One region of the Paenibacillus sp. alder61 genome, then DNA from elsewhere that is predicted to be linked to it. Evidence: predicted binding sites of a transcription regulator. Region 1 holds the regulator's gene; each other region holds the start of a gene.
What was found. Region 1 encodes Rex, which represses fermentation and respiration genes when NADH is low (regulators of the CRP and FNR family bind a similar motif). Its sites were predicted from a motif close to TTGTGAAATATTTCACAA; they were not measured.
Positions count from the first base shown of each region.

Region 1 (7,506 bases):
GAAAGACGCCCAGCAGGCCGCCGTTGTAGCGCAGATGGTGGAGGATTTGAATTTTCCCGTCCGCATCGTGCCGTGCCCGATTATCCGGGAAAACGACGGTTTGGCGCTGAGCTCCCGGAATGTTTATTTGAGCCCGGAGGAGCGCCGGGCGGCGTTGGTTCTTTCCAAAAGCCTGCTCAAGCTTCAGGCTGAAGTGGAAGCCGGAGAGCGAAAGACCGCCGCGGAAGCCCAAAGGGCTATCGTCCTGGCGATCGAGGCCGAGCCGCTTGCCTCCATCGATTATGTGGAGATTGTCCGTTTTCCGTCATTGGAACCGCTGGAAGGCGGGGCCGACCTTGGAGAAACCGCGGAGCGGGAAGGCGTACTTGTTGCGCTGGCGGTGAAATTCGGCAAAACGCGCTTGATCGACAACGTGATTTTTATGAATAAGGGGGAGCAGAATGTTTAGAACGATGATGAAGTCGAAGATCCACCGGGCCACCGTAACGGAGGCCAATCTGAATTATGTGGGCAGCATCACGATCGATGAGGATCTTATGGAATCGGCCGATCTCCTTGAGAACGAAAAGGTGCAGATCGTTAATAACAATAACGGCGCTCGTTTGGAAACCTATGTTATCCCGGGGCCGCGCGGCAGCGGGGTCATTTGCCTGAACGGCGCGGCGGCCCGTCTGGTCCAGCCGGGAGACCAGGTGATCATCATTTCCTATGCGATGCTGTCGGCCGAAGAAGTACGGAGCCATAAGCCTACCGTCGTGTTTGTCGACCAGAACAACCGGCCCGTCGAGAAAGCGAACCAGGAACTGCACGCCACGGTACGATAAACGTTTGTAGTCCGCAAGCAATTAATCCCTTCGGGAATGAAATGTCCGCCTTCAACAAAAAATGAACGTAAGGCTCGCACTGACTTCATTTCGTTAGGGGTGGATGGTGATGATGTTTCAGCACATGTTTGCGGAAATGAATGAGATGTTGGATGAGGTTATTCAATTTTATCCAATCGCCCATGGCACCCAGAAACAGGATTTGGCCAAGAAGTGGAATTTGCTTCAACAGATGAGCGACTTAATTATTGAAGAGTGGCTGAATTTTGAAGAGAAAATGGGCGTATTCCGGCAGAGCTCCGCGAGTCCCCAAGGGAGTTCGGCCGCCAACCTGCCCGAATTGGATTGCGACGCGTTTGTCAAAGGACAGGGGTATTACAAACTTATGATGTTCCCGCAGGCGCTTGCCCAGTTTAAGGAGGCCTTGGAGCAATTTCCGGACAGTCCCTCGGCGCGCACGTATCTGGCGATGTGTCATATGCATCTGGAGGAAATGGACGAAGCCATCCCGCACTTTTGGCGCGTGCTTGAAGGCACGGAAAATAAACGGCTCCGGTCGATTATTTACAATGCTCTGGGCTGCATTGAGGCCCAAAGAGGCGGGCGCGCCAAAGCCAAGGAATATTTTACCTTGGCGCACTATCATGACCCTTCGCTGGCCGAACCGCTGTCGAACCTGGAAGCCTGCATGCGGAGCACCGGGAAACTGAAATACGGCAATGAACTGACCTCCCTGCTTTAAACAAGGAACTGATTCGGATTTATCCTATTTTGATCCATTTGGAAGAAACGGTGTGTCCCAAAATCGCGGGAGACATCGTTTTTTTTCTGGAGGGGGGCCTTTGGAGCGCTTCACACAATTTTCAAATCGGGCCACTTCTGTTATGCTGTAAAAGAGACTGGAACGAAAGGGACTTAGGAATCAATGAAATATGCCGTACTCGATTTTGAAACGACAGGAAACCAGTCCTCTGATGAAATTATTCAAGTAGGGCTTGCCATTATAGATGAAGAACAGAATATTTCCCAAGTTTATCGTTCCTTCGTAAAGCCGGGGATTCCGATCCCCCCGTTCATTACGAACCTGACGGGGATTACGGAAGAGGATGTCCAAGACGCGCCGGAACTGGATGAAGTCATGGTGGACCTGGTTCCTCTTTTGAGCGATACCGTGCTCGTCGGGCATAACGTCGCTTTTGATTTTAATTATTTGCAGAGCGCGCTCGATAAAACGGGATATTTACCGTTTACGGGGCGGATTCTCGATACGATGGATTTCTTGAAAATCTTTTTTCCTTCCCTGACCACCTATCAATTGGGGATGGTGGCCGCCGAGTTCGGCGTGGAGCATGAACGCCCGCATCAGGCCGACAGCGACGCCTTGGCGACGGCTCTGATCTTCCTGAAATGCCTGGACGAGCTCAAGGAACTGCCGCTAATCGTGGTGCAGCGTCTGGCGGACCTGTTCGCCGGCGAGGACAGCGATCTCGGCTGGTTCTTCGACGCCATGCTGCAGGAGAAGGAACGGGAGGGGGAAGCGAGTCCGGACGGCTTCGTGTATTACCGCCAGTTTGCGCTGCAGGTCGACGACTGGATGGATATCGAACCGGCCAGAAGTGATCTGGTTCACAACCCGCTCAAGGACGTTTCATTCGAGCAGTTTATGGAACAGGTCCGGGACCGCCTCAAGACGAAGCTGCCGGACTACGAGGAACGCGAAGCGCAGAATATGATGCTGTCCGAAGTCAGCAAGGCGTTTGCCGAGGACAAGCATCTGCTGATCGAAGCCGGGACAGGGACGGGAAAGTCGCTGGGGTACCTTTTGCCGGCCATTTATCACAGTGTAAAGCAGGATGAGAAGGTGATGGTCAGCACGCACACGATCAATCTGCAGGAGCAGCTGAGGGAAAGGGATGTTCCCCTGCTTACCGAAGCGGTTCCGTTCCCATTCCGGGCCGCCGTGTTCAAAGGGCGACAGCACTATTTGTGTTTGCGCAAATTTGAACATAAAATTAATAGAAGAGACTTTGCTTCACCTAAAGAAGAAATCATCACCGCCGCCCAGATGATCGTGTGGTTGGCGCAAACCGAGACGGGCGACGACGAGGAGCTGAACCTCGGAAACCGTGGAGGAGATTTCTGGGAAACCGTGGCGAGCGAGTCGGACTCCTGCCTCGGCCGATCCTGTCCATGGTTTCGCAAGTGCTATTATCACAAAGCGAAGCATGAAGCCGGCGTAGCGGACGTCGTCATCACCAACCATTCCAAACTGTTTACCGATATTCAGGCCGGACACCAGCTGCTTCCGGGTTACGAACGGTTGGTCATCGATGAAGCCCATCATTTGGAGGAAGTCGCCGGGAAACACCTGGGGCTCCAGATGAAGTATTTCACCGTTGTTCACACGCTCACCCGGTTATTCAAGGACAGCAAGACCGGGCAATTCCCGAATTTGCGCATGATGTTGGATCAGTCGGGAAGCGAAAAGTCGGGCGAGTGGTGCTCCGTCATCGACGGGCTGTATCCGACCCTGGTCGATGTGAAGGAAGTCTGGGACCGCCTGGCGGATCAGATGTTCAGCCTAATGCCGGAACGCAGCGACGCGGCGCCTGGAGATCCGGGGCAATTCGTGCTGCGCCTGCTGCCCCAGAAGAGACCGAAGCAATGGGATACGCTGGCTGAGCTGGAGAACCAGATTTATGTCGCTCTGGGCGACGTGATCCGCAAAGCGGAAAGGCTGATCGGCGAGTTGAAGGACGATGAGCATGACTTCGGCTATGACAGCCTGATCACCGATATCGGCGGCTTATTGAAGGACCTTGCCACCGAGCGGGAGGCGCTCCGCTTCTTTATCAAGCTGGAAGACGCGAATACCGTCTACTGGATCGAAGGCAACGGGAATTACCGCAGCAAATCGCTGCAAATTTTTGCGGTGCCGATCGATGTGAGCGCCCAATTGAAGGAATTTTTCTTCAACAAGAAGAAGAGTGTAGTGATGACCTCGGCGACCCTCTCGGTCGACAAGTCTTTCCAGTATATGATCGATCAATTGGGGCTTGCCGAAGCGGCGGAGCAGGATCGGCTCAATACCGCCATGCTCCCGTCCCCGTTCAATTACAGGGAGCAGGCGCTGCTGGTCATTCCGCGGGATTTTCCAAGTGTGAAAGGCAGCGTCGGAGACGACTATTTTGTTTCCACGCTCGTTCGGTCCCTGGCCGATACGGCGACCGCCACCCATGGCAGGATGCTGGTTCTGTTTACGTCCTACCGAATGCTGCGGCAGGTGTATGACCCGCTGAAGGAATTGCTTTCCGAGCGGGGCATCACCGTGATCGGGCAAGGGATGGACAGCGGGAGCCGGACGAAGCTGACCCGCAGGTTCCAAGGGCAGCACGCTTCGGTTTTGCTCGGCACGAGCAGTTTCTGGGAAGGCGTCGATATACCCGGGGAGGCTTTAACGAGTCTAGCCATCGTCCGGCTGCCGTTCCAACCGCCGAACCATCCGCTGGTGGAAGCCAAGAGCGAGCGGCTGCAGCAAGAGAAGAAGAACCCGTTCATGAAGCTATCCGTTCCCCAGGCCGTCATCCGTTTTAAACAAGGTTTCGGCAGATTGGTCCGCTCTTCGCAGGATCGCGGGATCGTGGTGGTTTATGATACTCGGATCTTGGAATCTTATTACGGTAAATACTTTTTATATTCTTTGCCCGGACCGAAAATGGAGCATATGCCGCTGGAGCAGATGGTGCCGCGGATTTCGGAATGGCTCAACGCCGGGGAATCTTAAGTGTTCCTCAAATCGTGTACGTAGGGGGAAATTTGATGAAATCGGAAAAAATCTCGGATGCGGTGGTTCGCCGCCTGCCGGTGTACCTGCGTTTTCTCAATGAACTCAGCCGCCGGGAGGTGCCGACGGTATCCTCGCAGGAGCTTGGGCAGAAGCTGGATCTGAATCCGGCTCAAATCCGCAAAGACCTGGCTTATTTCGGCGATTTCGGCCGCAAAGGGATCGGCTACGACGTATCGTATCTGATCGAGAAAATCCGTCAAATTCTGAATTTGGATCAGCAGATTAACGTCGCTTTAATCGGGGCCGGTAACCTGGGCCAAGCGTTGTCGAATTATAACGCGTACTTGAAAGATAATATGAAGATTGTGGCGGTTTTTGACGCATCCCCTCACAAGATCGGGACGCAGATCAACAATATTACGATTCAGCCGATCGACGAGTTGGTCGATACGGTCCGAAGCAACAACATCCGAATCGGGATCATCACCGTTCCCGATGTGGAGGCGCAGCGGGTTGCCGATCAATTGGTGGCTGCGGGAATCGGAGCGATTCTGAATTTCGCGCCGACCATCTTAAAGGTACCCTCCGAAGTGCGCGTTCATGCGGCGGATTTCACAACCGATTTGATGAGTTTGGCCTATTATCTGGATGCTGGAAAGGAACATACGGAACATGACGCGAAAATGGCTGATTAAAGACGGGACCTTTGCGGTGCAGGATCAGAAGACCCCTGTCATTCGGGGCTATATGCTGGTCGAAGGAGACCGGATCACATATGTCGGAACGGAGCGGCCGCAGGGCGTGGAAGGGGCCGAGACGTTTGACGGCAAGGGCCTGTTGTTTCTCCCCGGCTTGATTAATACGCACGGTCACGCGGCGATGTCGCTTTTGCGCGGCTACGGCGACGACATGGTGCTTCAGGAGTGGCTGCAGGAGAAGATGTGGCCGATGGAAGCGAAATTTACCGGCGAGGATGTTTATTGGGGAACGGCGTTGTCCGTGCTGGAGATGTTGAAAGGCGGGACCACCACCTTTTTGGATATGTACGACCATATGGACCAGGCGGCTGCCGTGGTCGAAAAATCGGGAATCCGCGCCGTTCTAACGCGCGGTGTCATCGGGCTCTGCCCGCCTGAAGTGCAGCAAAGCAAGCTGAACGAGGCGGTCAATTTTGCGCGCGAGTGGCACGGCAAGGCCGACGGGAGAATCACCACGATGATTTCGCCGCATTCTCCATATACTTGTCCTCCGGATTACATTGAAAAAATTGTGCAAGCGGCGCATGATCTCGATTTGCCGATGCACACGCACATGTCGGAGACGAGAGCCGAGGTGGAGCAAAATGTGGCCGACTACGGCGTCCGCCCGGTTCAGCACCTGCTGAATCTCGGCATGTTCAGCCGGCCGACGCTGCTGGCCCATGCCGTCCACTTGACGGACGAGGAAATCGGCGTTTTGGCCGAGCACCGGGTCGCGATATCTCATAATCCCGGAAGCAACCTGAAGCTGGCTAGCGGCGTGGCCCGCGTTCCCGAGCTGCTCAAGGCCGGGGTTACCGTATCGCTGGGTACGGATGGACCTGCCAGCAACAATAACCTCGATATGTTCGAGGAAATTCGTCTGGCGGCACTGATTCATAAAGGCGTATCGGGAGACCCGACGGCAGTTCCGGCGGCTGAGGCGCTGCGCATGGGGACGGAATACGGGGCGAAGTCGTTATTTCTCCAGGATACGGGTCGACTCGCTGCCGGCATGAAGGCGGATTTTATCGCCCTGAACACGGAACAGGCGCATTTTCTGCCTCGTACGGACTATATTTCCCATATCGTGTATTCGGCAGGGCCGAAAGATGTGGAGCATGTTTGGGTGAACGGCAAGCAAGTGGTCAAACATGGCGCTTGTCTCACGCTCGACGAGGAGAAAGTAAGGTTTGAAGCCCAAGCAGCGTTTGAGCGCCTTCTCGGCCGATAAGACGATCTATAGGATGTTGATACTACGCCGATCGGGGAAAGGAAGAGAAGGTTGAGAAACAGAACCAAATGGATCTTGCTCTCCCTTCTGATACTGGGGCTCGTCCTCATCGGGCTTCACCGCTACTATCTTTTTGTTGAGCAGGATTTATGGCGGGGAGAGAAGCAAGCGATTCAGCGGGCGATGCAAGAAACTGGGCTGACGGAGGCCGATGAGGTGTGGAAATCCGTCTGGGATCAGGTATGCTGGGTCGTGCAGGGGAAGGACGAAAACGGCCGGGAAGTGATGGTCTGGCTGCCGGAAAAGGGGACTCCGGAAGTGAAACCCATGGACGAGGGCGTATCGGAAAGTCAGATCCGGAAAATCATTAAAGACAAATTTCCCGGGATCACCCCTGTACGACTGATGCCGGGCATTTACAACGACCAATATGTATGGCAGCTCTTTTACAAAGAGAAAGCTCATCATTATTACCGGTTCTTCCGTTTCAGCGATGGAGAGCCGTTGGAAGAAGTGTTTACTTTGCCCAACCGGTAACATATTATTTCGATTGAACGGATGAATAAATTTGTGTTTTTGCCAAAAAGCAGTCCTTCGGGGCTGTTTTTTTGATAAAATTTAAAATAAATTCACAACTTGATTCGAAATCGTATATACGATGTGATATACTCATCTTTGTAAGTTTATTTTGCATACTCGTCTACTATTCACTGATATACTATTCATTTATATTTTTGTACACCAAGGAGGACATCAACGTGAAATTGCGTGTTGGACCGATTGTGGCTAGTGTGGCCGTATCCGCACTGTTGTTGTTCGGAGGATGGTTTGCATATCGACATTGGGCTGTGGAGAGCCCGTTTGAACATAAAGTCAACGCTATGGAAGGTGTAAGAAGTGTACAAACGAATATTACCCCAAAAC
Region 1 is NZ_JAIUDG010000015.1:34,428-41,933, reverse strand. Features, by position in the region: gene panC (pantoate--beta-alanine ligase) at 1-448, shown strand, start outside; gene panD (aspartate 1-decarboxylase) at 441-824, shown strand; gene LBW89_RS16700 (tetratricopeptide repeat protein) at 934-1,566, shown strand; gene dinG (ATP-dependent DNA helicase DinG) at 1,750-4,608, shown strand; gene LBW89_RS16690 (redox-sensing transcriptional repressor Rex) at 4,644-5,306, shown strand; gene LBW89_RS16685 (amidohydrolase) at 5,284-6,582, shown strand; gene LBW89_RS16680 (DUF5590 domain-containing protein) at 6,634-7,119, shown strand; gene LBW89_RS16675 (hypothetical protein) at 7,341-7,506, shown strand, end outside.

Region 2 (7,506 bases), on a different contig from region 1:
GTGGTTTGCTCATGCAAAAAACAGCTTACCGCTTTGCCGAGCAGACCGGCCGGTCGCTGCGCAGGCAGGTGCTGGCCAAGCTGTTTGAGCTGGGTCCGCGGTTTGCCGGACAGGAAGGAACGGGGAATCTGGTTACACTGGTGCTGGAGGGCGTGACGAAATTCCGGAACTACCTGGAGCTGTTCCTGCCGCGGATGCTCGCGACGGGAATAACGCCGGTATTGGTGCTGGCGTACGTCTTTACGCTCAATGCGACTTCGGCGATTATCCTGATGGTGACGATGCCGATCCTGATCGTGTTCATGATTTTGATCGGGCTGGCGGCACGGAAGCAGACGGAGCGCCAGTGGCAGACCTACCGGACCCTGTCCAATCATTTCGTCGATTCGCTGCGCGGCCTGGAGACGCTGAAGTTTCTGGGGCGGAGCAAAACGCATATCGATTCCATCGAGCGCGTCAGCGATTCCTACCGCTCCGCGACGATGCGGACGCTGCGCGTCGCGTTCCTGTCTTCGTTCGCGCTCGATTTCATCACGATGCTGTCCGTGGCCTCGGTGGCCGTCAGCCTGGGCCTGCCGCTAATCGAGGGGCGCATCGAATTGCTGCCTGCGCTGACCGTGCTGATCCTGGCGCCGGAGTATTTCCTGCCGGTGCGGATGGTCGGCGCCGACTACCATGCGACGCTGGACGGCAAAGAGGCGGGCGAAGCGATGGAGGCGATTATCGGAGCCGCCGGGGAAGAGGCGGCGAAGGCCTCGCCGGTGCCGGCCGGCGCCGATTTGACGTGGACCCCGCGGAGCACGTTGGCGCTACGGGGGATCGGGGTGCGCCACGAGGAAGAGGGAGATCCCTCCCTCGACGGGGTGAACTTGACGTTCAGCGGTATGGGCCGAATCGGCATTATCGGCGAGAGCGGGGCGGGCAAGTCGACGCTGATCGACGTGCTCGGCGGCTTCCTGCGGCCGACCTCGGGCAGCTTCGAGCTGAACGGCTGTGGGCTGGGCGATTTGAGCCCGGAACGGTGGCGGGAGCAAATCACCTATATCCCGCAAAAGCCTTACATTTTCAGCGGTACGCTGGCTGACAATATCCGCTTTAACAAGCCGGATGCCCGGCCGGACGATGTCCTGCGGGCCGCGGAAGCCGCCGGCCTCGGCGCCCTGGTGGCCAGCCTGCCGCGCGGGCTGGACGAGCCGATCGGCGGCGGCGGGCGTCCGCTCAGCGGCGGGCAGGAGCAGCGCGTGGCGCTGGCTCGGGCGCTGCTCAGCGAGCGGCCGGTGATTTTGCTCGATGAGCCGACCGCCCATCTCGATATCGAGACGGAGTATGAGCTGAAGGAAACGATGCTTCCGCTGTTCTCCGGCAAGCTTGTCATTCTGGCCACTCATCGCCTGCACTGGATGCGGGAGATGGACCGGATCATCGTCATGGAGCGGGGACAGGTGGCCGAAAGCGGTACCCATCAAGAGCTGATGGCCCGCCGGGGAGCCTACTATAAGCTGGCGACGCTGCAGCAGGAGGGGATGAACGCATGAAGCGGCGGGAAGACTGGATCATTCCTTATTTTAAAATGTACAGCGGCCGGTTCGCCCTGTATCTTCTTCTCGGCGTGTTGACGCTTTTGGCGGCGTCCATGCTGATGTTTACCTCCGGTTTTTTGATCTCCAAATCGGCGACGATGCCTTACAATATCCTGCTCGTTTACGTGCCGATCGTCGGCGTTCGCGCCTTCGGGATCGGCCGCGCCGTTCTTCACTATGTGGAGCGGCTGGTCGGGCATGACGCGGTCCTGCGGATCCTGTCCAAAATGCGGGTGCGCCTGTACCGGATTCTGGAACCGCAGGCGCTGTTCATCCGCTCCCGGTACCGGACCGGGGACATTCTCGGCGCGTTGGCCGACGATATCGAACAGCTGCAAAACGTATACATCCGCACCGTTTTCCCCAGCCTGATCGCATTGGTGCTGTACGCGACCGCGGTGATTGCGCTCGGCGTGTTCGATCTGTGGTTTGCGCTTCTGGTCGCCCTCTACATTTTAATCCTCGTCGCCGTTCTGCCTTATATCTCGCTGATGCTGACCCGGAGAGCCGACGCCGCACTCAAGCGGGAGCGAAACGGGCTGTATCAAAAGCTGACCGATGCGGTGATGGGGATCGGCGATTGGGTGATCAGCGGAAGAGCGGCCGACTTTCTGAACGACTACGAACGCGACGAGGAAGCCGTGCTTCGCAAGGAGCGGAAGCTGCGAGCCTGGGCGCGTTGGCGGGCCTTCATCGGCCAGCTTGTCGTCGGGCTGACGGTCGTATCGATGATTTACTGGTCCGGCGGCCAAGTGGCGGCCGGGCAGTTGAACCCGACGCTGATCGCCGCTTTTGTGCTGGTCGTTTTCCCGCTGGCGGATGCGTTCCTGCCGGTATCCGAGGCCGTCCAGCGCCTGCCGGAATACCGGGAATCGCTGAACCGGCTGGAGCGGATTTCGGGCGGCGGCGCTAGCGAAGAGGCCAACGCGGCGGATGCCGCGCCGACAGGCGGAACGGGGGGCGCTGCGGCGGCGGTTCCCTCTGCCGCCGAGCTTGAGACGGCGGCCCGGCGGGCGCACGTCAAGCTGGAGCGGGCCTCCTTCGCCTACGGCACGGAGGGGCCGCGCTCCGTGGACGGCGTGACGCTGGATCTCCCGCAGGGCAAGCGGGTCGCCGTTATCGGCCGCAGCGGAGCGGGCAAGTCGACGCTGCTGAAGCTGATTCAGGGGGCCCTGGTCCCGGCGGCCGGGGCCGTCACGATCAACGGGGTGCCGTCCGCCGCCTACGGGGACGGCATCCCCCGCATCATCTCCGTGCTGAACCAGAGCCCGCATTTGTTCGACACGACGGTGGCGAACAATATCCGGCTGGGTCGTCCGGACGCGGAGATGGAGGATATTCGCCGAGCCGCGGAGCGGGCGCAGCTCGGCGGACTGCTCGCCGGTCTCCCGCAGGGGCTGGAAACGCCGATGCGGGAGACCGGGCAGCGCTTCTCCGGCGGGGAGCGGCAGCGCGTCGCCTTGGCGCGCGTGCTGCTGCAGGACACGCCGGTGCTGATCCTGGACGAGCCGACGGTGGGGCTCGACCCGCGAACCGAACGTGAGCTGATGTCGACCATTTTCCGGTCGACGGCGGGCAAAACGCTCATCTGGGTCACGCACCATCTCGCTTTTGCGGAAGAGATGGATGAGATCCTTTTTATGGAGGAAGGCCGCGTGCTCATGCGGGGGACTCACGCCGAACTGATGGAGCGAGAGCCGCGGTACCGGAACCTGTATGAGCTGGATCGCCCTCAATGGTGAATTCGGAAGCCCAAAGGATATCGTCCTTTGGGCTTTTTCGATGGTATGCTGCTGCTGATGGGGGCTGTGCTATGCTGCCAATCTGATGCCGCTTAATGATGATGATGATTAACGGGAAAAACTCCCGGTAATTATGCCGAATCAGCTTCAGTTGAACAAATTAGCTGGAATTTCTCCCGCTAATTGTACCCCCGGGGGAGAATTGAACTCTTTCTGCCCAATTTAACTGGAGAAATTCCAGTTAAATCACGGAAACAGCGGTTTTGCCGGAAATTAGCGGGAGAAAATCCCGTTAATGTCCGGAAAAGCGGTAACTCCGCTTCCGGCGCAGCAACTCTTGCTCCCGGCGCAGCAACTCTTGCTTCCCGCGCAGTAACTCTTGCTCCCGGCGCAGCAACTCTTGCTTCCGGCGCAGCAACTCTTGCTTCCCGCGCGGTAACCCCGCTTCCGGCGCAGCAACTCTCGCTTCCCGCGAAGTAACTCCGCCCTCCGCGCAGCTATTCCCCCCCCCATATGGCTACTCCACCCAGTCTTTGGTCGCCGGAGGCTCTACCCGCCCTGTCGCTTGCCCCTGAGCGTGCGGTCCCATCTGGCTCTGCGCCGGGCTTTTCCTGGTGCGAATCCCGCGGGCTTCCGTTCCCGGCGGTTAACCTATATAATGGGGATTAAAACCTGAAAGACCTGACGTTCTTTGTTAGGGGAGGTGCGGACGTGGAACTGAGGCAAATCCAATATTTCATCGAGGTCGCGAAGCTGGAGCATGTTACCGAAGCGTCGTATGCGCTGCATGTTTCGCAGTCGGCGGTGAGCAGGCAAATTTTCAAGCTGGAGGCCGAGCTGGGGGTGGACCTGTTCATTCATGAAGGACGCAAGGTGAAGCTGACCCCGATCGGGCGGTTATTTCTCGGGCATATGGAGCACCTGATGAAGGTGATTGAAAACGCCCAGCAGGAAATCAGCGAATATTTGGACCCCGAGCGGGGGACGGTGCGGATCGGCTTTCCGAGCAGTATGGCGGCGCAGATGATTCCGAAGGCGGTTTCAGGCTTCCGGGAGCGGTATCCGGCGGTGCATTTTCAACTGCAGCACGGCTCTTACCGGGAGTTGGTCGATTGGGTGGCCAAAGGCGACCTGAATCTGGCGATCATGGGCCCCGTCCCGCAGCAGGAAGCGCAAATTAAAGGAACGGTGCTGTTTCAGGAGAAATTCGTCGCCCTGCTTCCGGCGGACCATCCGCTGGCGAAGAAAGAATCGCTCAATTTGAACGAACTGAAAGAGGACTTGTTCGTGCTGTTTCCCGAAGGCTTCGTGCTGCGCGACATCGTCGTGAAAGCCTGCGGCAATCTCGGCTTTCAGCCCAAGGTGGCGTTTGAGGGGGATGATCTGGACGCGATCAAAGGCCTTGTGTCGGCGGGACTGGGTCTCACCGTTCTACCGGAGATCGCGCTCAGCGAGCATATCGCCTCCAGCATTGTGATTTTACCGATCACGGAGCCGGAGGTCACCCGGGACGTAGGGGTGATCGTACCGGCTACCCGGGAGCTGCCGCCGACGGAGAAGCTTTTTTATGATTATTTACAAGAGATCGCGCCCCGATTCGATTTTAAATATTAACCGTGCCGAATACGATTCCTAGAATCGGACAAACTATGATAAAAATCTCAGATTATAGTCATTAAGTTAAAACTTAATGACTATTTTTGTTGAAAGTATGTTACAATCTATTACGGGTTGTTTACTGATTAAATGTTCAATTTTTCACTAACTCTAGCGAGTTCGGTGAGGGAATTGGGACCCTTCTAACCCAAAATTCAAGCACTGTGGCTTAATGTAAAGGAGAATTGGTATGTCGGAAGCGAACACGGAAACAAAATCTGCACAAGAAACGACGATCACGTCCAGCGACAATGCGCAACGCGATATCGTTGATCAACTGCTCAAGCCTGAGGTTCAGGAATCCTTGACAGTCCTGGTTCAACAGCTGCCGAAATTGACCGAGCTGGTGAATATTCTGACGAAGTCTTATGATTTTGCCAAAACCGTTGCGACGGATGAAACTTTAAAGAGCGACACGGTGGGCGCTATTTCCGAAATCGCCGGTCCTGTTGTAGGGACGGTTAAAAATATCGCAGCTACCGTGATTGAAGCCAAAGACCGTGCTGACGCAAGTCAAGAAGTTATCGGTCTGTTCGGGCTGCTCAAAATGCTCAAGGACCCGGAAGCGCAAAAGCTGTTCCGTTTCGTGAACGCTTATCTTCAAGTCGCGGGCGAAAAGAGCAGACAACAACAAAAATAGACGCGCTATCTTTAAGGTGTTACCATCTCAATTTGTCAGAACGGAGGACGGAGAATTACTATGTCTAAACATATTGTCATCCTGGGCGCCGGCTACGGCGGCGTACTGAGCGCTTTGAATATCCGGAAATACATGACCAAAGAACAAGCACGGGTTACGGTTGTTAACCAATATCCGACACATCAGATTATTACCGAGCTGCATCGCCTGGCCGCGGGGAGTATTGCGGAACGCGCGGTGGCGCTGCCTCTCGAGAAACTGTTCAAGGGCAAAGACATCGACCTTCGTATCGCCAAAGTCGACAGCTTCTCGGTCGACAACAAGCAAGTTAAATTGCACGACGGCACGGTTTTGACTTATGATGCATTGGTTGTAGGGCTTGGCAGCATCACGGCTTACTTCGGGATTCCGGGGCTGGAGCAGTACAGCATGGTGCTGAAATCGGCCGATGACGCCAACCGCATCCACCGTCATATCGAAGAGAAACTGGCGGAATACGCGAAATCGAAAAATCCGGCGGACGCTACGATCTTGATCGGCGGCGGCGGTTTGACCGGGGTCGAACTGGTGGGCGAGATCGCCGACAAGCTGCCTGAGCTGAGCAAGAAATACGGCATCAAACAAGAAGAAGTTCAATTGATGCTGGTCGAAGCCGGCCCTAAAATTTTGCCGGTACTGCCGGACAACTTGATCGAACGCGCAACGACAAGCCTGGAGAAGCGCGGCGTCAAATTCCTGACCGGGCTGCCTGTAACGAAAGTGGAAGGCAACACGATCGATCTGCAGGACGGGCAAAAAATCGTGGCGAACACGTTCGTATGGACAGGCGGTGTGCAAGGAAATCCGCTGGTCGGCGAATCGGGCCTCGAGGTCAACCGCGGCCGCGCGACGGTCAACGAATTCCTGCAATCCACATCGCATAAAGACGTATTCGTCGCCGGCGACAGTGCCGTATACTTCGGCGCGGACGGTCGTCCGTACCCGCCAACGGCGCAAATCGCTTGGCAAATGGGCGAGCTGATCGGCTACAACCTGTACGCTAACCTGACTGGCGGACATATGGAAACGTTCAGCCCGGTGAACTCGGGTACGCTGGCAAGCTTGGGCCGCAAGGATGCGGTGGCGACGATCGGCGCAAGCAACACGCAACTGCGCGGATTGCCGGCCACGCTGATGAAGGAAGCGAGCAACATCCGCTACCTGTCCCACATCAAAGCGCTGGACGCTTTGGCATACTGATCTCACTTGAATCGAAAGAACCTCCCCTCATTGATCGAGGGAAGGTTCTTTTTTATAAAAAAATGCCCGCCGGCCTCATTGGCCGACAGACATCTGTATTAGATAATGCGATTAGATAACGCCGTGGGCTACCATCGTGTCGGCGACCTTCAGGAAGCCGGCGATGTTGGAGCCAACCACCAGGTTGCCCGGATGGCCGTATTCTTCAGCCGCATTCACGCTGTTTCTGTAAATGTTCTTCATGATGTCCTTCAGTTTGGCGTCCACTTCCTCAAAGGACCAGGCAAGTCTGGCGCTGTTCTGTGCCATTTCCAGAGCGGAAACGGCAACCCCGCCGGCATTGGCCGCTTTGGCCGGTCCGAAGTACACGTCATTGCTGAGGTAAACTTCGATCGCTTCCAGGGTGGAAGGCATATTGGCTCCTTCAGCAACAAATTTTACGCCGTTGGCCACCAATGTTTTGGCCGCCTCTTCGTTTATTTCGTTTTGCGTTGCGCAAGGCAGCGCGATGTCGCAAGGAATGTTCCAAATATTTTCGCAGCCTTCATGATATTCGGCCGACGGATGTTCGTTCACGTATTCCTTGATCCGTTTTCTTTCCACTTCTTTCAGCCGCTTCACGGTATCAAGGTTGATGCCGTTCTTGTCG
Region 2 is NZ_JAIUDG010000008.1:20,850-28,355, reverse strand. Features, by position in the region: gene cydD (thiol reductant ABC exporter subunit CydD) at 1-1,535, shown strand, start outside; gene cydC (thiol reductant ABC exporter subunit CydC) at 1,532-3,322, shown strand; gene LBW89_RS27480 (hypothetical protein) at 3,615-3,740, opposite strand; gene LBW89_RS09880 (LysR family transcriptional regulator) at 4,034-4,936, shown strand; gene LBW89_RS09875 (DUF1641 domain-containing protein) at 5,169-5,618, shown strand; gene LBW89_RS09870 (NAD(P)/FAD-dependent oxidoreductase) at 5,679-6,857, shown strand; gene gdhA (NADP-specific glutamate dehydrogenase) at 6,969-7,506, opposite strand, start outside.
Region 2: a site for Rex is predicted at 5,069-5,086, ahead of LBW89_RS09875 (DUF1641 domain-containing protein). Genes of this name have one in related genera too.

Region 3 (7,506 bases), on a different contig from region 1:
CGTAGCAACAGAGGGGCGATATGGCGGCGGAAAACGTCGATCGGGCTCCGGTCTTTTTTGCGTTTGTCATCGGTCAAAACAACCACGGTATCCAGTCTGGGCACGACATAAACAAACTGGCCGCCAAAGCCGCGCGCATAGAAGTAGTCGAAGCCTGCTTCCGCCGTTTCTTCGTAGGTGTCGGTCCACCAGTGCCAGGCGTACCGGCCGCGGTTCGGCGGGGCCGCGGGGAGAACGGGCTTCACGGACCGTTTAGCCAACTCTCGGGAGATCAGGCGCTGCTGCTCCCAACAGCCTTCCTGCAAATAAAGAAGGCCGAATTTGAGCAGATCGGCGGGACGCAGCCATAGTCCGAAGCCCCCGGTGCGAAGCCCTTGAGGGTCTTGTTCCCACTTGTAGTCCTGAATGCCGAGGGGGGTGAACAAGAAGCGTTCCGCAAAGGCGGCCGCATCCTCGCCTGTCGCCTGCGCCAGAATGGCGGACAGGAGCTGGGAAGCTCCGGAATTGTACTCCATCCGGCTGCCAGGAGGATAGGCCAAAGGCTGCTCCAGCACAAAATCCACCCAGTTGGAAGTCCGGGTCATCCGCGGGAACGAGTTGCGCCCTCCGAATTCCGTCCATTCGAAGCCCGCCGACATGGTCAGGAGGTGCTCCAGCGTCATGTCCCGTTTTCGATGATCCGGATCTTTGGTCAACTGAGGGAAAAAAGCACGGATCGGCGTTCCGGCTTCCGGCAGCTTCCCTTGATCCATCGCGATGCAGATCAAGGCGGAAAGGATGCTTTTCGTGCAGGAGTTGATCTTCGCGAGCTCCGCGTCGCATCGCTCATCCCGGTAATGCCGAAACACGAGCTGTCCGCGGGAACTGATCAAACAGCTTCGAAGGTCAAACGGTTGTAATGTCTGCTGCAATGTAGTCAAGTCCATAACCTATTCATCCTTTAACTCTGTCGTTACCGTGTTTCCATTACTATATCAGCGGTTGCGCGATCACGCAAAAAAGTTGGCGGACTCCGCCTGAAAAACGACCGTACGCTACGGATTCGCCGAAACGATTCTTCCGGTATGCTGGAAACATACCTAGTGAGAAGATAGAGGAGTGGAATCTCGTATGAGTCCGACCTGGAAAATGCGCTTCACCGACTTTTTTGTCCGCAAAGACCCGGAGTACGACCTTTTTCTAAAGCAGCATCAAGCCGCCACCCGGAAACAGATCTCGTTGTACCTGTTGCTCGGGGTCGTTCCGGGCATCATTACTTACTTGCTGATCTTCCCGTTTCGCGAACCGCTGATGGAACTGACGGGGTTGTCCAGCCATACCTATCAGTTTATGATTCTCGCTTTGATGGCCAGCGGATGGCATATTCTTTTCCCTTTTTTCATGCTAAGATTTGTGGATAAGCTTACTTTTAAACAATCCTTGATTTACCTGGGATTTACCAAACCGGATCTCAAAGGGCTCTTATTCGTGCTGCCTGTCATCACGGTCCTGTTCACATTATTGTCTCTTCCCTATATGAAGTATATTTTTCCTCCCTTGTCGGGGATGCTGGATCGTCTTCCCGCGCTGCATATGGGAGAATGGCATATCTTCAACCAAGGATATTACGATTTTCCCTGGCCGCTGCTGGTGGTCGGTCTGATCGGCAATTTCATCGGGGAAGAAATTTACTTCCGGGGGTATCTTTTGCGCAAAGTCGGAGCCCTCAAATGGAACTGGCTCATCGTCAGCGTGCTGTTCCAGTTCTATCATATGTGGCAGGCTCCCGTAAACTGGGCGTTCATTCCCCTGGCCGTCATCATTCCTTGCGAAATTCTGGTTCGTCTGCGAAAAAGCATTTACGGAGCCATTCTTTTTCACATTTATATCAATACGCTATGGGGGCTTGTGACGTTGTATCTCGTAGGTGTGTGACCCCCTCCCGATTTTATCGGACCCGTTTGAAGGAGCCTGGATTCTATGCCGTTGTTCAATAACAAATATCATATCCGAATGGTTCTCGCCGTTCTGACTTTTCTTTGTCTGGCAGGGTACATTCACGCGGAATCCTTCCGTCACCCTTATATCGGGGCGCTGCTGGAGAAGACGAATTCCATGTGGATCGTGAAGGAAGTGAACCCCTCGGGAAAAGCGGCCGCCTGGCGCATGAAACCGGGAGACCGTGTCCTGACCCTGGACGGGGAAGCGGCGGAAACGCGGCTGGGGGAGAAACGAAGCCCCGTATCCCTTGTTGAGATTTCCGCAATCGGCTTTAAGGGAGTGGACGGATCCGTCACCCTTAAGAGCGTCGCGACAGATGCCGGCGATGCTCTGAAAAATGGGTTTGCGATAGGGATGGAGCTTGCCCTTTTGGCCATCGGTTTATCGGCCTACCGCAAAAACCCCAACTCCCGGCTGGTCCGGCAGTTCACGGCAATCAATTTCGTGATGGCCCTGACGATATTGACGCTGTATTCAACGGAGCTGCGGCTGTCGGATTTTATTTTATCCTTGAGCGCGATTTGGCTGCCTTACATGCTGCTTTCGTTTTGCGTGTCGTTCGTTATCCGGTCCGTATCGGGCCGGCTCCGCAACCTGCTGCGCACGTTCCGCCTGTTCTGCGTTCTGTTCTCCGGGTATGCGGTATACGCGGTTGCCGGCGAACAGATTCCGGGTTGGATCCGCGAGGCGGTGCATGTGGTTTTTCTGCTTGCGCTGCTGCTCGTTGTGATCGCGGTGGGGGTATATTGGAGGGTCATTGACCGGATTGAAAAAAATCAGGCCCTGGTGCTTGTGACCGGGTTGTATTTCAGCTTGCTGCCGTATGTGTTCCTGTATGCCCTGCCCGATTTAATCCGGGGCGATGCTCTGGTTTCGCCGGAATATGCGCTGACGGGGCTCGTACCGCTTTCGTCGACGATGTTGTATGTCCTGCGCAAGCGCAGTCTGATCGATATGAAGTTGTATATGCCGCGGGTCTTGATTCACAGCCTGTACTTCGGCGCGGTTTTTATTTTATTCCTGCTGGCCTCGCGCCTGCCGCAGCCGTTTTGGCCGGCGCTGCTGTTCTTGGCGTTTCTCGCCGTGACCCTCATTTACCGGACAAGTCTTCGCTGGTCGGGGAGAAACGCCGGAAAGCGGAAGGAGTGGCTGGACAGACAGACGCTCAAGCTGTCGATTCAAACGGCGGAAGCCCGGAATATCCGGGATATTCTCCGTATGATCGGGGAAGTCATGGACCGTGTGATGGACGTAACGGGGAGCTGCCTCATATGGCGGGACGGGAGCCGGTTGATTGTCCACGGGACGGGGGCTTACGCCTCCTTAACTCCGGAGGAGGGGGAGTGGTTGGATCCCGGGTTTTTACAGGCCAGGTTTGATTTTATCCATATCGAACCGTTAAGGATGGACGGGGAGAATGAGTTCGAGGGTTACCTGTGCGTCGGTCCCAAGCGGAATTCCTCGCTTATGGGAGCGGAGGAGAAAGAGCTGATCGTCAGCATGCGCAACGAAGCGATCCGCCTTCTGATCAATGTCCGAAGTTTGTCCGGGCTGCAGCAGGAATATCAACGCGCGAAGGAGCAGAACGCGGCGTTTGAAAGGCGGGTAAGCGATATGCGGCTGGAGCGGCGCATGCTGATGGAGGCCCAGCACGCGGAACGGCTGCGGACGACGTATTTTCTTCATGATCAGCTGCTCCAAAACCTGATATTTCTGTCCCGGGATTTGGAAGAGCTGGCCGATCGGGGTAAAGCGGAGCCCAAGCGGGTGGAGACCTGGCTGAAATGCGTTTATGACTCTCAGCGGGACATCCGGCTGCTCTGCGATGATCTGCATCCGGCAATCGCGGACAAAGCCGGTTTGGAGGAGGCTTTGCATTGGCTGCTTCGGTCCGTCGAAGAGACGGGGATCCATACGACGCTAAGCTACGAGTGGGGACTGGCGGAGCCGCCGGATCGGCTGCTTCGGAGCAATCTATTCCGCATGATTCGCGAATTGACCAATAACGCGCTAAAGCATGCCGATGCCACCTCCCTTGAGGTACGGGTTCGAAGCCATCCGGAGGAAGGAATCCACTGTCTGGTCAGCGATAACGGAAGAGGATTCGATCCGGTTACGCTGTACCGCGACAGCCGTTTTTTGCAAGAAAAACATATCGGGCTTATTTCGGTAAACGCACAGATCGAGTATTTGGGCGGGGAAATGGAAATTCAGGCGGCTCCCGGAAAAGGGACCCGGGTGATGCTGAAACTTTCGGCTTACGAAAGGGAGGAGAAGCACGATGGAAAGCTTGGTTAAAATTATTCTGTTGGACGATCACCCGCTCGTTATGGAGGGACTTAAAACTCGGCTCGAAGAAGAGCCGAATTTCTCGGTTCAGGCGACGTTTACGGATCCCCTGGTGTTATTGGAGCAGATCCACCTTTATGAACCGGACGTGGTGGTTATGGATGTTTCGATGCCGAAACTGGACGGTTTCGAGCTTGCGTCTATCCTTAAGGGAAAATACGGATCTTCGCTGAAGTTGATCATGCTGTCCGGGTACGGGTATGACGAGTTTTACCGGAAAGCCTATGAGCTTGGAGTCAACGCCTATTTATCCAAGCAGGCGACGTATCCGCAAATCATCAATGCGATCAGACAGAGCATATCCGGCCATGTGCTGATGCTCGAACGGCTGTTTAACAAGTCCCCGGTGGAGCCCTTAACGCCTGCGGAGCAAAGAGTTTTGGCTCTCGTGGCCAGGGAGCTCACAAACAAGGATATCGCCCGGGAGCTGGCGGTCAGCCAGCGGACCGTGGAATACCATATCACTTCGATTATTCAAAAGCTGGAAGTCAAAACTCGTATCGGTGCCGTGGCCAAAGGGTATGAACTTGGAATTCTCGGACCGATGCAGATGTAACCGGGAAGGCTAAACGGACGTTAAAAACAGCAAAGTGAGTAATGTCACAACCTTGTGAATATTGTCACATTCTTTCCTGCAATTTTTAATTATAATCAACTTGTAATTAAAAAGAGTAGGGGGAAACCACTGTGAAGATTTTTAAAGGCTTATTGGTTGCAGGCGTCGCCATCGCATTGCTGTCCGGCTGCGGCGCCAAGGAGGAGAAAGCGGCTGAACCGAATAAACCCGCCGAACAAACCGCTGCCGGCGAGCAGCCGGATGCGGTAACGACCGCTTCCATCGTAAATGATGCGGATGCGTTCATTAACGCGGTAAGTGAGCAAGGAACATGGATCATCGCCACTTTGGGCGATCTCACGGTCGACAAGGACGTCGTCGTGGCGGGGGAATTCCATGACAAGAACAAGCCGGACGGCGACATTTACCGTAAAATCGCGCTCTACACGCAGGATGAGAACCATAACATTACCGCTTCGTTCACGCTCACGGTGCCTAAACTGACGGTACAAAGCGAAAACTTGAGAATTCAAGGCGGCACGGTAAAAGGTGACGTTTACGTGGAAGCGAACGGATTTAATTTGCACGAGTCGGCAACCGTAGACGGAAACATTTACTTTGCCAACGAGGACGTCAAAGCGTCCGCCAAAATCGACGGTAAGGTGACGGGAACGACCGAAGTGAAATAAACAGGGATCAGCATTCGAAAGGGAGCCAAGTCGGCTCCCTTTTTTATGCCTGAAATAGGTTGTACGGCCCGGATAACATAAATATTTTTCGGCCCGAAGGGAAATACATAAATTACTTGAAACGGATTTTTTGCGAAAAGGAAGGGCAGGAGATGGGAATGTACGATGAACAACAGTATGGGGCTCAAACCTTTAAAGCGGGGGATATCGTCTACGTTTTTTATCGGAATCCGCATACTCAGGATGTGGCCAATATCCAGGAGGCCGCGGTCGTCAATCATCCGGAGAAGCCGGGCGAGTTGGCGGTTTTTCTGTATGAGACTTACTATCCATTGACGAACGAGATGGCCGTCTATTCGACGGCGCAGGAAGCGGAGCAAGCTTACAACGACGTTTATGGACCCGCCGCCGAGGGGATTTGGGAATGAATCCTCCGTTTACGCCGCGGCTGGTCTATTTCGAGCCGGATGCCCTGGATTATCCGCTGGGCAGAGAGCTTATGGAGAAGTTTGAACGTATGAAGCTGGATATTCGCTATACGACCTCGCATAATCAGATCCGAAACTTGCCGGGCGACAGCGATCTGCAAAAATACCGCGTAGCCAAATCGACCCTTGTCGTCGGCATCCGCAAAACCCTGAAATTCGATACGTCCAAGCCTTCCGCCGAATATGCGATTCCGTTTGCGACGGGATGTATGGGCCACTGCCATTACTGCTACCTGCAGACGACGATGGGGACCAAGCCCTATATCCGGACCTACGTCAACGTGGAGGAAATTCTGGAGGCGGCGGATCGCTATATGGCCGAGAGAGCGCCGGAGATAACCCGGTTCGAAGCCTCTTGTACTTCGGATATCGTCGGGATCGATCATCTGACGCACACCCTGAAACGGGCGATCGAACACTTCGGGACATCGGAGTTGGGGAAACTCCGGTTCGTGACGAAATTCCATCATGTCGATCATTTACTGGACGCCCGGCATAACGGAAAAACCCGATTTCGGTTTAGCGTGAACGCGGACTATGTAATCAAAAACTTCGAACCCGGGACATCGCCTCTGGACAAGAGGATCGAGGCCGCGGGCAAGGTGGCCCGGGCCGGTTATCCGCTCGGCTTCATCGTGGCTCCGATCTATCTACATGAGGGATGGGAAGAAGGCTACCGCCATATGTTCGAACGTCTCGACGCCGAGCTGCCCGCGGATGCGAGGGACGACATTACCTTTGAATTTATCCAGCACCGGTTCACCAAGCCGGCCAAGCGCATTATCGAGAAAAATTATCCCATGACCAAGCTGGAGCTGGACGAAGAGAAGCGGAGGTACAAATGGGGTAAGTACGGGATCGGCAAATACATCTATCAAAAGGACGAAGAGGAGGATATCAAGTCCCATCTTTTTTCGTATATGGAGAAGTTTTTTCCGCGGGCGAAATTGGAGTATTTTACGTAAGGCGGCGCGTGGGGTAAGTTGATGTGATTTTTGTTACTGTACAAGCCGGGCTTTTGTTGTAATCCTACCTTAGGAGGTGGGTAACCGATGAAAGTTCAATACTCTTTACAGTCCAGCCCTGAGATTGGTGAAATCAAGGCGATCCTTAAACCGTTCGGAGGGCGCTGCGCGAAGGTGATCGACGGAACCCTGGAATATCAGATCAAAGAAGAGCAGGAAAGCGCCGCATATGAGGCGTTGAAGGAGAAGGGTTTTGTAAGCTAAAAGAGTCGGGGGAATTTTCCCGGCTCTTTGTTTGGCTTAGCCGTTTGCAACCTATAGCGGTCATGTTACAATATGGGCGACAAAAACCAATTTTTAAGGAAAAAAGGAGATGACCGTGAACAACTGGAAAAGAAATATCGTGCTGTTTTTGAGCAGTCAGACCATTTCGCTGTTCGGCTCGTCCTTGGTCCAATACGCCATCATGTGGCATATTA
Region 3 is NZ_JAIUDG010000002.1:100,882-108,387, forward strand. Features, by position in the region: gene LBW89_RS02375 (serine hydrolase domain-containing protein) at 1-926, opposite strand, end outside; gene LBW89_RS02380 (CPBP family intramembrane glutamic endopeptidase) at 1,111-1,914, shown strand; gene LBW89_RS02385 (ATP-binding protein) at 1,960-4,278, shown strand; gene LBW89_RS02390 (response regulator) at 4,262-4,885, shown strand; gene LBW89_RS02395 (polymer-forming cytoskeletal protein) at 5,017-5,574, shown strand; gene LBW89_RS02400 (transcriptional regulator SplA domain-containing protein) at 5,733-6,002, shown strand; gene splB (spore photoproduct lyase) at 5,999-7,027, shown strand; gene LBW89_RS02410 (hypothetical protein) at 7,115-7,291, shown strand; gene LBW89_RS02415 (MFS transporter) at 7,401-7,506, shown strand, end outside.
Region 3: a site for Rex is predicted at 4,938-4,955, ahead of LBW89_RS02395 (polymer-forming cytoskeletal protein). Genes of this name have one in related genera too.

Region 4 (7,506 bases), on a different contig from region 1:
TTGAAATCATGATTTGCCAACACTGCGATTTCGCCATCGACTTTATGAAATGGATGGGAATCCACCACCGCCTGACACAGACCAAATTCCGCGACTTGATGATGTACGGCAAACCCGGCGCCCTCTGCTCGACTCTGATCCGTTTGAGCAACACTTACGGCGAACAGCACGGTGACAACATTCTGATCAACAAGAAGATCACGCACACCGACCTGTCCAACATGATCGGCGCCACACGCGAGAGTGTAAACCGGATGCTAAGCGATCTGCGCAAGAAAGACGCGTTGGAATACGAGAACGGGATGATTGTGATCAAGGATTTGGTCATGCTCCAGGACATTTGCCATTGCGAACTGTGCCCGAACGAGATCTGCCGAATCTGACTCGATTGTCTAAGCAGCCTGGAAGATGAGGACTCCAGGCTGCTTGCCGGTTTTGAAGTTCATGAGGTCATGATGTTCAAAATCGCTCTCGACTCCCCCTATCTATTCAACCAGCCTCGTGGCCATCCCCCGAAAAGGCTTCTTCTAAATCCCCTACGTTGTTATCCGCTATAGAACAATAGCCCTTATCCGATTCATGTTCTTATCGAAATGTAATTTCTCCCCGATTCTTTCCTGCCGGCTATACGGACTTCAGCCTCTCCGTTTCTTCGAAATGACGCTTCCTCATCGTGAACTTTCCGAGAATTACACAATCCATATGTCCGCTTCAAATCAAGCTAGGGTTGCCTTAACCTAACATAAAAAACATAAAAAAACGCCCCACCGGATTATCCCGTTGAGGCGGTCAGTCTGTAACAATACAACTGTTTCTTCAATTATTTCTTCCGAACCGGCGAGATGAACCAATAGGCCATACCGACAAACACGGCGCCTCCGACAATATTCCCGAGCGTGACCGGGATCATATTGTGGAACCAGCCTGCAAGGCTGACCGTTTCCGGGTGGTTCGGCAGGAGCACGGACAAACTGAGCAAGGTCATGTTGGCGACGCTATGCTCATACCCGCTGGCGATAAAGGCGTAAAGACACCACCAGATCAGCACCAGCTTGGAAATGTCGTCCTTCGCCCGGTTCGCCATCCAGATAGCGAGGCAGACGAGCCAGTTACACAAAATGCCGCGGAAGAACAGTTCCATTACAGGAGCGCCCATCTTCTTGGCCGCCGACGCAAACAGGAGATGCTCCGGCGCCGCGGTTTTAAACAACCCCGAACCAACGATAAGCAAACACAGGATGATCGCTCCTACCAGATTGCCGAGGAACACGATCCCCCAGTTTTTCAGGGTATCCCCTACCGTCGTTCTTTTGGCCAACGTACTTGCCGTAAAGAACATATTGTTTCCGGTGAACAGTTCGGAACCGGCGAAGATGACCAGGGTCAGCGCGATCCCGAAGGACATCCCCATGACCATCGTCTGAAACGGGGATTTGGCGGCGGCCAACGGGGCCCCGACGCTGAATATCAGGATAATCCCCAAGCCTACGTAAGCCCCCGCCAAAAGCGTGGATACAAAATATCGGAGCAGGCTTTCATTCATTTTCTCCTTTTTCTTAACGGCTGCTTCTACAATGGTCTCGACACTTTGCGTAAACATCGTCTCTTCCTCCCCAAACTCTCTCCTCAAAAAATGTACTGCTCTATTGCGGTTGGAGCGCCCCTGCCGCAATCCAGACTTGGCCGTCCTCCACCTTTACCGGTACCATTTCCGCTCGCCCGGTATCCGGAGCCTGGACAAGCCCCGTAGTCAAGTCGATTTTCCAGTCGTACAGCGGGTCGTACAAATAGTGTCCGGACACGATGCCTTCCGCAAGCGGTCCGCCTTTGGGATGGGGATTCTTGTTCAAAGCGGCGAATACCCGTCCGTCCGAGAGACGGAAGACGGCGATCTGCCGTCCCCCGGCCTCTACGACGCGGCCGATTTGAACCAGAAATTCATCCAACGCTCCGACAGGGTAAAACTCCTTCTCTTTTTCCATACTCACATTCTCTCCTTTCTTTCGCGCGATTCTTATAATTGATTGCTGACCTCGAGGCGATTGAACAACTTGCCGCTTTGCTCGCCTTCGCGAAGCATTTTCTTCCAAGGGTCTTCCACTTGCTTGAGCGCGAACTCGATCCGTTCCATCAACGCCTTGCGGTTCTCGGGATCATCCACCACCGCGGCTTTGATCGCATCCAATCCGATGCGCTCCACCCATTCCGAGGTTCTTTCCAGGTAGTTCCCGGTTTCCCGGTAGTATTGCATGACGGCCCCGACAATTTCAATCAGCTCATCGTCGGTTTTCACCTTGCAGAGCGAATCCGCAAGCCGCGCCTTAATCCCGCCGTTGCCGCCGACAAAGATTTCCCAGCCGCCGTCGTTGCCGACGATGCCGATGTCCTTCGTGCACGATTCCGCGCAGTTCCGCGGGCATCCGTTCACGGCCAATTTAAATTTCGCCGGGAAGTCCAGGCGTTCGAATTTGCGTTCCAACGTAGCGCCCATGCCCATCGAATCCTGTGTCCCGAAGCGGCAGAATTGCGAGCCCACGCAAGTTTTAACCGTGCGTAGCGATTTGGCGTAAGCGTAGCCCGACGGCATATCGAGCTCTTCCCAAACCTTCGGCAAATCTTCCTTCTTCACGCCGATCAGGTCAAGCCGCTGGCCGCCGGTGACTTTTACGACTTTCACATCGTATTTGACCGAAACGTCGGCGATGCGCTTCAATTCCTCCGGCGTCGTCACCCCGCCGTACATCCGCGGAACGACGGTGTAGGTTCCGTCCTTTTGAATATTCGCGCTCATTCGCTCATTAACAAAACGCGATTCCTTCTCATCTTCGTGCGTATCCGGGTACAGCATGCCCAGGTAGTAGTTGATGGCCGGCCGGCACTTCGAGCAGCCTTCCGGCTGGCTCCAGCCCAACACATTCATGACCTCTTTGGTGGTTTGCAGCCCTTTCTCCTTGATTTCCGCCACGATTTCATCCCGGCTCAGCGTCGTGCAGCTGCAGATGCCTTGTTTTGCCGTTTCCTTGAAACCATCGCCGAGAACATACTGCAGAATTTGTTCCACCACAGGTTTGCAGCCGCCACACGAGCGGGTTGCTCCTGTGCACGCTTTGATCTCATCGACCGTCGTCAGCCCCTGGTTTGTAATAACGTCGACAATCGTTCCTTTCGTTACCCCGTTACAGCCGCAGACAATTTCTTCATCCGGCATCGTTTCGACCGAGGTCGTCTTCTTGCCCCCGCCGCCGCAGCAGCCGGTTCCCATCAGCGAATCGTACAGCTCATCCGTCATCACCGTTTTCTGCTTAATCAGCTTCTGCAGTTCCGCCGAATCGGTAATGTCCCCGAACAGAACGGCACCGACCATAACGCCGTCTTTCAGCAAAATCTTCTTGTAGGTCCGCTTCCAGTCGTCCTTGTTGGCGATCACGGTATGTTCCGGTCCATCGATAAATTCGCCGGTCGAGAATACGTCGACTCCCGAAATTTTAAGTTTGGTCGACACGACCGAGCCTTCATAAGGGGCCGTCTCCACGCCGCTGATATGTTTGGCCAGCACCATCCCCTGTTCGAAAAGAGGGGCGACAAGGCCGTAGCAAACCCCGCGGTGCTCGGTACATTCGCCGACCGAGTAGACGCCGTCCATCGAAGTTTGCAGGTAGTCGTTGACCACGATCCCCCGGTTCACTTCAATCCCGCTTTCCCTGGCCACCGCCACATTCGGCTTGATTCCGACGGCCATCACGACGAATTCGGCCGCAAGCTCCGTACCGTCCGCAAAGCGCAGACCGCTTACCCGGGTATCGCCCAGCAATTCCGTCGTTTGGGCTCCCATTTTGAACTTGATGCCCTGACGCTCAAGCTCCGCCTTGAGCATCGATGCGGCCTGGTGGTCCAGTTGGCGCTCCATCAGATCTTCCATCAAATGAACGACGGTGACATCCATCCCTAGCTGCACAAGCCCCTTGGCCGCTTCGAGCCCCAGTAAACCTCCGCCGATAACGGCGGCTGTACGGCAAGTTTTCGCCGCTTCCAGCATTTGATTGCAGTCTGCGATATCGCGGAAACCGACTACCCCTTCTTTATCGCTGCCCGGAATCGGCAGGATGAACGAATTCGAGCCGGTGGCGATCAGCACCTTATCGTAAGGTACGCGCATGCCGTCTACGGTCACCACTTCTTTGGCCTGTTCGTCGATTTTCGCTACGGTTGTTCCCGTATGCAGGGTAATCCCGTTTTCGCGATACCAATTCAGATCGTTCAGCACGATATCATCGATCGTTTTGCTGCCTTCCAAAACGTAAGAAAGCATAATCCGGTTATAGTTCGGATGCGGCTCGCTCCCGAAAACGGTAATGTCAAATTTCTTTGTCAACTTCAAAATCTGTTCAACGGTGCTGATCCCGGCCATCCCATTGCCGATCACCACAAGCTTTTCTCTATCTGTCCCCATATCGGAAATGCCTCCTTCAAATTGACGCGGATTCTAACTGCATCGTCCTTGGTATCGTTCTATGCTTCGATTATATACTTAAAATTCAAACTAATGTGTGATCCATTTCACAATAATTGTGAAAAATATCACAAAAATATTCAAACTTTCTTGCAATTCTCTATTGCAAAATAGAAAATCACCCTCCCAACCCGGTTTTTGGATCTCTATAGTCACAAATGTACTGACTTTAAACTACGATACACTAAAATAGAACTATGTGATTGCAGTCACTTTGTTTTTGTCAATTTTACGCCAAAAACCTCCCGCTTAGGAAGTCTGGGAGGCTTTTGGCAAGGAATAGGACTGTATGATCAGTTCTTTAATACGTCATGATCGACGTAGCGTTCGCCATTGAGCTCACTGATAAGCTCTATGGCCACCTTCGCTCCGTCACCTGCGGTAATTATCGTGTGAACGCTTACACCGGCAACCGTACCTGCCGCCCATACCCGCGGCTTGCTTGTGCGTCCGAACCCGTCGGTTTCGATGACGGTCTTGATTCGCGGCTCGCGGCCTTCCACCAGATTCAGGCCGATGGTGTTGGCCAGTTCGGTCAACGCGCCTGTCGCCAGAATCACATGAGCCGCTTCGTAACTGCGGCCGCTCTCCGTTTTTACCGTCACCTTGGAGCCGCCGTTCGTATCGACTACCGTTACCTTCTCTTCGATAAACTTGGCGCCGAATTTCTGGGCCTGCTCCCGACCGATTGTCAGCAAATCCGGACCGGAAATATCCTTTGCCCCGTAATGGTTCTCAATCCAAGCCCGCTTCGTCATACTGGCGTTGCTGTCCAGAACGAGGGTCTCCTTCCCTGCCTTAGCGAGAAACAAGGCTGCGCTGGAACCAGCCGGTCCCGCTCCGATTACGATTACCTCAGCCACAAGTACACCCACTTTCCATATATTTCGTGCCGCCTCCCCGCAGGATAACGGCACGTTGTCCTACTCGATCCACGCCTCCGCCCAGTGCTGGACCTGCTCCATTACCGGACTGAGCGCCTTCCCCTTCTCCGTAAGCTCGTATTCGATGCGTACGGGGGTTTCAGGGTAGACATGTCTGACTACAATCCCCTCGTTCTCCAAGTCCTTCATTCGTTCGGAGAGCATTTTATCGCTCATGGCCGGAATGCCGTTGGATATGTCCTTAAACCGTTTCGGTCCGCTCATCAGCGTATGAATAATCAGACCGTTCCAACGTTTGCCGAGGATGACGAAGGCCGACTCAAAACGCGGACACATCGCATGCTGGTTTTCTTCCATAACGTTCTCACCCCATCGTTGTTAAAACCGGATTTATCGGTGTTAGCTTACATTTAGTTAGTATATTTCATCATAGCATATTTTTGTGCAAAAAAACACCAAGGGAAGGGGTGCGAATTTGATGCTCTCAAAAAAACGGCTGCCGGGCGGCAGCCGCTACTGCTAAATTATATTCCCTTCTCCGCCAGTTATACCCACCACATGTCTGACGCCGAATCTTCGATCAGCACTTGCTGAAGGTTCTTCACGGCCTTGGTGAAGCCTTCCTCGGTGGACATCAGGCCATCTTCATGTTCGATGCTTACTACGTAATCGTAACCGTGCAGACGAAGTGCGCTGATAATGTCCGCCCAGGTCTTCATGTCATGCCCGAAGCCGACGGTCCGGAACTGCCATGCGCGGTCCAACATAGCCGTGTACGGCTGCATGTCCGTAATGCCGTGGCGATTCACATTCACGGGATCGATCGTCGTATCTTTGGCGTGGAAATGGTGAATCGCACCCGCGCGGCCCAGAATCGAAATCGCTTGAACCGGATCGATGCCCTGCCACCACATATGGCTCGGATCCAGGTTCGCTCCGATCACTTCGCCCGCCGCTTCGCGCAAGCGGAGAAGCGTGGCCGGCGTGTGAACGGAAAATCCTCCATGGAGCTCCAGCCCTATTTTTACATGGTGGTCCGCCGCATATTTTCCCCACTCGGTCCAGTAAGGAATCACTTTGTTCTTCCATTGCCAGTCCAAAATCTCCTGGAAGTCGTTAGGCCAGGGAGCCACAGGCCAGTTCGGATACTTGGCGTCCTCGTGATCGCCCGGGCAGCCCGAGAAGGTATTCACAACCGGAACTTCCAATTGTTCAGCCAACTGCACCGTTTTTACGAAAACGTCGTGAAATTCTTGGGCGATCGCCTTTTGCGGATGGAGCGGGTTGCCGTGGCAGCTTAGCGCGCTGATGGTCAAGCCCCGAGACTCCACCGCTTTCTTGAAATTGCTGAGGGCCGTTTTATCGCCCAGCAGTTCGTCCGGATTGCAGTGCGAATTGCCGGGATGTCCGCCCGTGCCGATCTCGACCGCTTTCAACCCTTGCGCGGCGATAAGATCCAGCGCCTCCTCAAACGGGCGGCCGCCGAACAGAACCATAAAAACACCTAACTTCATGTCCCTACCTCCTATATCAAGATGTTTTGAGTGTCTTGTTATAAATTAGTCAAAATATACCGTTTTTCCTGTTTTCGCCGACTCGTAAATCGCTTCAAGAATTTCCGTTACAACAAGGGCCTGCTCCGGCTTAACGAGCGGTTCCTTGTCCTCAAGGATGGCTTCTACCCAGTATCTGGCTTCGCGGGTCGCATCGTTTTCCTGCTGACCCTCGAAGAACGCCACCCCGCCGGATCCGAAATCGACTTTCGTTTCGTAAAGCCGGCTTAATTTTTCGCCGTTCAAACGCAGCCCGTCGTTCATATCCGCCCCGCCTTCCGTGCCGCACAGCAAGGTTCTCGCTTCCCCGAAGTCGAGGACGTTGAGGGCCCAACTGGACTCCAGTACGATCGTCGCTCCGTTCTTCATCGTAATGAAGCCAAAGGCGGAATCCTCCACTTTGAATTGTTCCGGATCCCAAGGGCCGAACGCGTTGGCGGCATTCGCACGGCCGCCCAGCTTATGGAACACCGACCCGGTTACGCTTTTCGGCTCGTAGTTATCCATCAGCCACAGCGTCAAGTCCAATGCATGGGTGCCGATATCGATTAGCGGGCCC
Region 4 is NZ_JAIUDG010000026.1:62,823-70,328, forward strand. Features, by position in the region: gene LBW89_RS23225 (Crp/Fnr family transcriptional regulator) at 1-383, shown strand, start outside; gene LBW89_RS23230 (formate/nitrite transporter family protein) at 821-1,600, opposite strand; gene nirD (nitrite reductase small subunit NirD) at 1,644-1,982, opposite strand; gene nirB (nitrite reductase large subunit NirB) at 2,015-4,450, opposite strand; gene LBW89_RS23245 (NAD(P)/FAD-dependent oxidoreductase) at 4,804-5,373, opposite strand; gene LBW89_RS23250 (winged helix-turn-helix transcriptional regulator) at 5,434-5,751, opposite strand; gene LBW89_RS23255 (sugar phosphate isomerase/epimerase family protein) at 5,940-6,908, opposite strand; gene LBW89_RS23260 (Gfo/Idh/MocA family protein) at 6,954-7,506, opposite strand, start outside.
Region 4: a site for Rex is predicted at 4,567-4,584, ahead of nirB (nitrite reductase large subunit NirB). Genes of this name have one in related genera too.